Regions from separate parts of the Psychrobacillus sp. NPDC058041 genome, predicted to be linked through region 1. Evidence: a T-box and tRNA genes for the amino acid it is inferred to sense, from the RefSeq annotation. Region 1 holds a T-box; the other holds one or more tRNA genes.
The links. A T-box is a leader RNA that pairs with one kind of tRNA and senses whether it is charged. The one in region 1 lies ahead of argS (arginine--tRNA ligase), so its partner is inferred to be a tRNA-Arg.
Positions count from the first base shown of each region.

Region 2: it has a tRNA-Arg gene. The T-box ahead of argS (arginine--tRNA ligase) is inferred to sense a tRNA for this amino acid. The anticodon was not compared.

Region 1 is NZ_JBHVRO010000003.1:86,993-91,202, forward strand. Features, by position in the region: gene ACFVR1_RS05565 (exonuclease domain-containing protein) at 1-616, shown strand, start outside; gene argS (arginine--tRNA ligase) at 891-2,555, opposite strand; T-box leader at 2,598-2,819, opposite strand; gene ACFVR1_RS05575 (DUF2231 domain-containing protein) at 3,005-3,472, shown strand.
Region 2 is NZ_JBHVRO010000011.1:115,460-119,669, reverse strand. Features, by position in the region: gene ACFVR1_RS16415 (TPM domain-containing protein) at 1-703, opposite strand, end outside; gene ACFVR1_RS16410 (LemA family protein) at 703-1,281, opposite strand; gene ACFVR1_RS16405 (catalase family peroxidase) at 1,454-2,404, shown strand; tRNA gene ACFVR1_RS16400 (tRNA-Arg) at 2,465-2,536, opposite strand; gene clpP (ATP-dependent Clp endopeptidase proteolytic subunit ClpP) at 2,701-3,297, shown strand; gene ACFVR1_RS16390 (HPr family phosphocarrier protein) at 3,871-4,128, opposite strand; gene whiA (DNA-binding protein WhiA) at 4,148-4,210, opposite strand, start outside.

The sequences.
Region 1 (4,210 bases):
TGAACCTTACCCTAATTTCCAATATGGTTGCTCTTATCAAATCGCAAAGAAAGTTTGGACAAATTTGTATAATCACAAACTTTCTACTTTGGCGAATTATTTAGGCATTAGCCTAAGGCATCATGATGCTCTGGAAGATGCTCGAGCAGCGGCTTTAATAACATTAGAGGCTATGCAGAAAACGAGAACAAATTCTGTGCAAGAACTATTAAACCTACACAAACTAAAAATAGGCAGCCCAAATCCTACGAAAAAACATCTCACCCGATCAAAACAAAATAAAGAAGATACATCTATGCAATTTCTTGAAACCGAAGTGAAAATGACGAAAACAAAGCATCCATTTTACGGAGCTAATATTGTGTTCACAGGGAGAATGGTTTCAATGACTAGGATTCAAGCAGCTCAACTAGCTGTTAATTGTGGAGCCCAATGTAAGGGTAATGTTGATAGTACTACAAACGTTTTAGTCGTTGGAGACAATGATTTAGTAAAGTATGTACAGGGGATTAAAAGTACAAAAATGAAGAAAGTAGAAGAAATGATCAGTCATGGATTACCAATTGAAATCGTCGGAGAACAAGACTTTTTAAGATTAGTTCGATACAATTCCTAATAATTGTAAGTATATTAATGCTATAAATTAAAAGGCATTTGCTAGCTATATTGATTATGCTCTTAGCGGTGGGAAATTGCCACCAAAAGTGATGCCGGCAGCTCTTTCTCCGAAAATATAATATTCGGTCAAGAATTGGGAAACAAGTGAAGTATAAGTACGAGAAAAGAATATGAAAGAGGCACCCAAAAGGTGTACTTTTGGGGCCTTCAAATTCTTCAGATAAGAGCTTAGCCACTTTATTCTTTAGCACTTTGGAAAGGCTCTTAAGGTGCTACATTTCACTTGGAGCTTTAATTCCTAAAAGTCGTAGAGCTTCTTCTAATACTATAGCTACTGATTGAACAAGCGCAATGCGATATGGCAAATGACTGGAACTGTTAACGATGTGAACATTTCCGTAGAAAGAGTTAAATGATTGCGCTAAATCTATTGAGTACTTTGCCACTAGCGAAGGATCGTACTCATCTGTTGCTCGTCTAACGATGCTAGGGAATTGTTGAAGTGATTTAATTACTTTCCATTCAAAATCATTTACCACAGTAACATCTATGGTATCGACATCTTGAACTTTTCTTAAAATAGAACATGCTCTTGCATAAGTATATTGAACATAAGGCGCTGTTTCTCCATCAGTTTGGAGCATTTTCTTCAAATCAAAATCAATGTCATGCTTTCGATGTTGTTTTAAATCACTAAAAATAATAGCACCGACTCCTACTTTTTTAGCAACTTCTTTTTTATTTACTAATGAAGGATTCTTTTCTTCTACTGTTCTCTCCGCTAATTGAATTGCTTCGTTCAACACTTCTTCTAATAAGATAATCTTGCCTTTCCGAGTTGATAATTTTTTACCGTCTTTTAATATTAATCCGAAAGGAATATGTTGAAGAGATTCTGACCATTCATATCCCATTTTATTTAATACACTCTTTAACTGAACGAAGTGCAAGCTCTGTTCATTTCCTACAATATACAAAGATTTTTTGAAATGATAATTTTTTTTTCGATGAATTGCAGCAGTAATATCTCTTGTTGCATATAGGGTTGCGCCATCAGACTTTTTTATTAAACATGGCGGAATGTTCTCGCCGACATCTACTACAAGTGCTCCGTCGGACTCCAATAATAAGTTTTTTTGAAGCAACTCCTCCACAATTGGATCCATTTTATCGTTATAATATGCTTCCCCATGAAACGAATCAAAAGTTACGCCAAGTAAATCATAGATTTTTTGGAACTCATGTAAGGATTCTGTTCGAAACCAGTCCCAAAGCTCCAACGCGTCTTGTTCACCATCTTCTAACAATTTAAAAGCTCTTCTACCTTTGTCATTTAATGATTCATCCTTTTCCGCTTCCTCGTGAAAGCGAATATAAAGTTTTAATAATGATTGAATGGGAGCTTCTTCGATTTTCTTTTTGTCACCCCATAATCGATAAGCTACAAGTAATTTACCAAACTGAGTACCCCAGTCTCCAAGGTGATTGATTTTAACAGGTTGGTATCCACTTTTTTCTAGTAGTAATGCAATAGAGTTTCCAATTACTGTGGATCTCAAATGGCCCATGGAAAAAGGTTTTGCAATGTTTGGAGAGGACATATCAATTGTTACAACATCGCCATCTCCTAAATTTGTAGAACCATATTGTTTTCCTGCTTTGCGAATTGTATTTAAGATGGTATCGCTAAATGATGTTCTTTTCATGAAAATATTCACGTATCCATTTATCGCTTCTACTTTTTCGATGTTTTCATCTTGAATACGAGACGCCAGATCTTGTGCAATTAAAAAAGGTGACTTTTTTTGTTTTTTAGCAAACGAAAAGCATGGTAAGGAGTAGTCTCCTAAATGTTCATATACGGGTACTTCGATCATATGCTCCTCGATTAAATCAATGGTGAAATTTTGAAGAATGCTTAATAGTTTCTGTTTCATCTAAACACCTCCTAAAAATAAAAAAGCCCTCGTCTCATAATAAAATGAGACGAAAGCTTGCACTCCCGCGGTACCACTCAATTTGCCTATTTTAGGCCACTTTCTCCATAACGGTGAGTCTCCGGCAATATGAAAAGTATTAATAAATACTTTTCATATAAAGCATCTCTAAAGTGCGGTTCACAACTCTTCCTAACTAGGCTCTCACCATCCCTAGCTCGCTTAATTATCCGATGTTGTTACTCTCTTTATCTTTGATATTGTATTTGAATTTATCAAATAGAAAAGTAATTGTCAATAAAATTAGTTAGTTTCAGGAAGACTGAAACGCAAATTTCATTTAAGCCTTTTAATTTCGCTTCGGAATAAAATTTGTACTCTATTTTCAGTAATATTTCATTTTTGTTTTTTATAATGAATTTAAATCTACTAAAAGGAGCCTAATATTTATGCCTTTACATCCGCTGATTGTTCATTTTCCAATTGCTCTTCTAGTTCTAGGTGGCATTATTGAAATTGTGAATGTATATCGAAAGAGTGACTTTTGGAACAAGGTTGGTACGGTTTTAATTATAATTGGTGTGATTACTGGAGTTTTTAGTTTGCTTACAGGAGATGGGGCAGAAGGATTTGCGTATGAACATTGGGGAAGATCCATACACGATACAGTCGAGTTACACTCATTACTAGCAAATATTTCGGTCATTATTTTTGGATTGTTAGCAGTAATAAAAATTTTATTTAAACATCCAAATACTAAATTTCAAATTCTTAAAAACATAACTGTAAGAAAAGGGTTAATAACCGTTCTGATCGTAATATTAAGTATTTCAGGTATCACTACATTAGCTACTACTGGTCATTTAGGTGGAAAAATTGTTTATGAAAATCAAACGATAACTAAAAATACTAAGTAATGCCCAGTGAAATAAGAAAGACTTTCCAACTAGTTTAAAAACTTTTGGAAGGTCTTTTTTTAAAAAAATTATATAAAGTTTTTATGCCGTGAAAGGGTTAATTTCCGCTTCAGGCGGACGCTTTCGGGGCAAGCATCAAGCCGATTCGGGCAAACACGACGTTGGTCACAAAGGCGTTGCCACACGATGTGGCGCTCTTAGCCTTTGAACAATTGAACGCTCCGTCCAGGGTCTTGATTTGCTTGCTAATCTCCTAGGAGTCGCTGCCTTCCGCTTCAATCAACAGTGCAAATAATAAAGGCAATATGCATAATCGAAATAATGAACTGGTACTTTTCTTTGTTTATCTGGCAAGCGAAAACAGAGAAAAATAGATAGCATCTACCGATAAAGAAGTGAAGAGCTTCCGAAATGGTATCTTCGGAAGCTTTTAAGAGAGTAGGGAAGAATTTTTTCTCTAATTAGCCAAACCAAACGCATCATGTCCTCACAAATTCCAAGAGGGCGACGGACAAACATCCACCACAAGATTATCGAAAAAGTGTAGCCAATGTTTCGTCCAAAGCACTCTAGAAATAGTGAAGACAAGATGCACTTTAAGGACGCTTGTGTTTTTCTTATAAACTAATTACACACCCTTTAATAATTTGCTCAAGTGGAGAAGAGAGAGCTTGATCTATATTTAAAATAGGGATGGAATCTTCCTTTTAATTATCAGAATATAAAGATACAATATAG
Region 2 (4,210 bases), on a different contig from region 1:
CGAAACTTCCTGGACCAAACATAGTAGAGCGACGTCGTCTACCGTTACTACCTCCGCCGCCTCCACCATTTCTCATGATTGTATATATAAAATAAATTACAACAACAATTCCAATAATAGTGGAAAACGAGAAGCCTTCATTAGATGAAGCTGGATTTTGCGGTTCCGAAAGCTCGCCTTCTAATCCATATTCTTTTGCTACTTCATTATAGAGTACTTGATACGTAGAAAGAACTGCTTCATTCACAGAACCTTGTTCTAAAAATGGATACGTATATTCATCCAGTATCCGTCCAATTTTCCCATCAGGTAATGCCCCTTCAAGACCTTGGCCAACTGAAATATATACATCTCTATTACCTTTTTTAGTAGGATCTGTTTCTATCACAAATAAAACACCATTATTCTTTTTTTGATCACCAATACCAAACTTTCGAATGACATCTACACTAAATTGATTAACATCTTGCCCGTTTAATGAATTTATAATCATGACGACAATTTGTGAACCAGTTGCTTTATCTAATTTAAGTCCAAGCTCTTCTATTTGTTTTTTAGTCGATTGGGACAAAAATCCTTCATAGTCTTGCACGTAGGATTCACCAGGAATAGGTTTTGGTATATTAGATGCTGCTACCGTTACTAATGGAATAGAAAGAAATAGCAGTAGCGCAACTATGAGCATTCGCGCAACTTTTCTCATTACTTGCCATCTCCATTAAAATCAACAACAGGAGCTTCTTTTGCATTTGGATCCGCTTTAAAATATTCTTTTTGATCGAAGCCAAAAACAGAAGCAACAATACTTCCTGGCATACGTTTTACTTTTTTATTGTAGTTTGAAACTACTTCATTATAGTCTTGTCTAGCAACGGACAAACGATTTTCTGTTCCAGCAAGTTCATCCATTAATTGACGAAAGTTTGCATCAGCTTTTAAAGCAGGATAATTTTCTACTACTACTAACAATCTACTCAGTGCTCCAGATAACTGATCATTCGCAGCTGCCTGTTCCGCTGGCGTGTTTGCTCCTGCTAACTTAGAACGTGCATCTGCGATATTACTAAGTACTTCTTTTTCATGTGAAGCAAAGCCCTTTACTGTATTCACAAGATTTGGAATCAAATCCATACGACGTTGTAATTGGTTTTCAACTTGGGCATATGCTTGGTTGACATCTTCTTCTCCATTTACAAAACCGTTATAGCTCGGCACTAATATAGCCGCAAAAACAGCAATTATCACAATAATAATTACAAGCGGCCCTAATAATTTCTTCATCTCATTCACCTCTAATTAAGTATATTATATTTCTACCTTTAAATCTAAAATGCGAAACCTACTTAACTATACGAAAAAAACATTAAATGGTTTCAAAAAGTCTTGTACTTTCCTTTTGATTAATATAAGTGTTTTGGGGTAAAGATGAATAGAATAGTGAACTTTTAAAGAGGTGATTCAAATAAATAATATGAGCGACCATCATAATTCTATGACTACTGAAGCTATTGACACTCTTGAAAAGATACAGGGGAAGTTTCCCGGAGCACGTCGCGCACATGCTAAAGGGTTGTTTTATGAAGCAAACTTTACACCTAATGGCAATGCAATACCTTATACTACTGCAGCGCATCTTCAAAATGAAGCTGTACCTGCAACGGTTCGCTTTTCTAACAGCCCTCCAAATCCTACTGCAGCCGATTTTCTTTCTCCTGTCAAAGGAATGTCCGTACAGTTTCACCTACCAAATGGAACAACCAGTCATCTGGTCAGCACGACAATTCCTAAATTTATAACAAAAGATCCGGAAACTTTTATAGACATGCTAAAAATTTTGACAGCTGACAAAACGGGTCATGATAAAGTGGATTTAGGATTAGGTATACTGAATATCCTTAAAAAATATCCAGAAAGAAAAAATATACTACATGCACTGAAAGACCAATTTAAACAACCACCCATAAGTTATGCTAAGCTCAATTATTACCCAATTCACGCTTTTTATTTTATGAATAAAGAAGGAAAACGCCAAGCTATTAAATATGAATGGCAACCTGACGAAAAAAATTCTCAGAGAAAATCGATAGGAACAATAACTTCTCCCGACTATCTAAGTGAAGAACTCCACCTTAGAGTTCTTAATGGATCTGTTTCATTTAACTTAGTCATTCGTTTAGGAGAAGAGGGTGATGTTACGGATGACCCGACAGATCCTTGGCCGGACAACAGGCAAAAGGTTGTCGTTGGCCAACTAACTTTAACTAAAATCCTATTTCCAAATGAAGCTATTTTATTTGACCCAACCATAGTCTCAGATGGCATCGAACTTACAAATGATCCAGTACTTCATTTTCGTCATGATGCATACGCCATTTCATTTGAAAGGCGCAGGAAAAATGAATAAAAAAAACACTTTAACCATGTGTACCATGTTTAAAGTGTTTCATGTTTTTTACTTTTTTGATGCCCTCGGCGAGGATCGAACTCACATTCCAAGCTTCGGAGGCTTGTGTGTTATCCATTACACTACGAGGACAAGCGATCTATCTATTATACAAATAGAACGTGCAAAATTCAACCTATCATTTTGAAGCTTAAAATTTGACCTTCCTTGACCATAATGTGTATGATAAAGTTACAACTGAGAGAATATTTCTCAGTAATCAACTTACAATACCACCTTTGAAGGAGGCAATCAGGATGAATTTAATTCCTACAGTTATTGAACAAACAAATCGTGGAGAACGTGCATACGACATTTATTCACGATTACTAAAAGACCGTATTATCATGCTTGGAAGTGCTATTGATGATAACGTTTCTAACTCCATCGTTGCCCAACTATTATTTTTAGAAGCAGAAGATCCAGAAAAAGATATCTCCATCTATATCAATAGCCCAGGCGGAAGCATTACAGCTGGTATGGCAATCTACGATACAATGCAGTTCATCAAACCAGATGTACAAACAATTTGTATCGGTATGGCTGCTTCCATGGGAGCATTTCTACTAACTGCTGGAACACCAGGAAAACGTTATGCTCTTCCTAACGCTGAAGTTATGATTCACCAACCACTTGGTGGAGCACAAGGGCAAGCAACAGAAATTGAAATTGCCGCTAAACGTATCTTATACCTACGCGATAAATTAAACCAAATTATTTCAGAACGCACAGGTCAACCAATCGAAGTAATCGCTAGAGATACAGATCGTGATAACTTCATGACTGCAGAACGAGCAAAAGAATATGGTTTAATCGACCACATCATTTCTCGTAGCGAAATGAAAAAAGCTTAATAACAATTGTACCCAGGGAAACTCCAATTTCCTTGGGTATTTTTTTACAAAGTATAGCTACTTTTGGACACATTATGTACCTCTCCGCGCCTACACTACGTTTATCAGCACCTAAAAACTAGATGCTATTACTACTATCGCACAACACTGAGTATATCTGAGTACCACTTATTCGTTATCAGCACATTACGAGATATTATAAGCACCTAAACTGTCGCTATCAGCACCTTACTAGATGCTATAAGCGCCTAAACAGCGGTTGCGCACCTTGAAAGTACCTATCAGCGCCTAAACCGTCGCTGTAAGCACCTTACGAGATGTCATCAGCACCTAAAAACTAGATGCTATTACTACTATCGCACAACACTGAGTATATCTGAGTGCCACATAACACAGATTGAACACCACATAAATTGTCACGAGTACCACATAGACTGGCCCGAGCACCACATACTCGCTATCAGCACCTTACAAGATGTCATAAGCACCTAAACAGCTGTTTCGAACTAGTGACTTATCAACGAAAAAAAAAAAACGCCTTTTCGTCCGGAATGACGAGGGAGGCGTTACTTTTTATGCTTCATTTGAGATAAATTTTGCAAGGGCTTCTACTGCTTCTTCTTCATCAGAGCCTTCAGCGCTTAAGCTTACAGTTATTCCTTTGCTTATCGCTAAGCTCATGATTCCCATAATACTTTTTGCATTTACTTTTTTGTCTTCCTTTTCTAAGTAAACGTCAGCAATATAACGATTAGCTTCTTGAACAAATAATGCTGCTTGTCTTGCTTGCAACCCTGCTGGTAATTTCACTTCGACATGTTTTTCTGTCATGATTATACGCTCCATTTCACTAAATTGTCTCGCCTCTACGAAGTGCATCTGCAATTTCATCTATTTTTCGTAAACGATGATT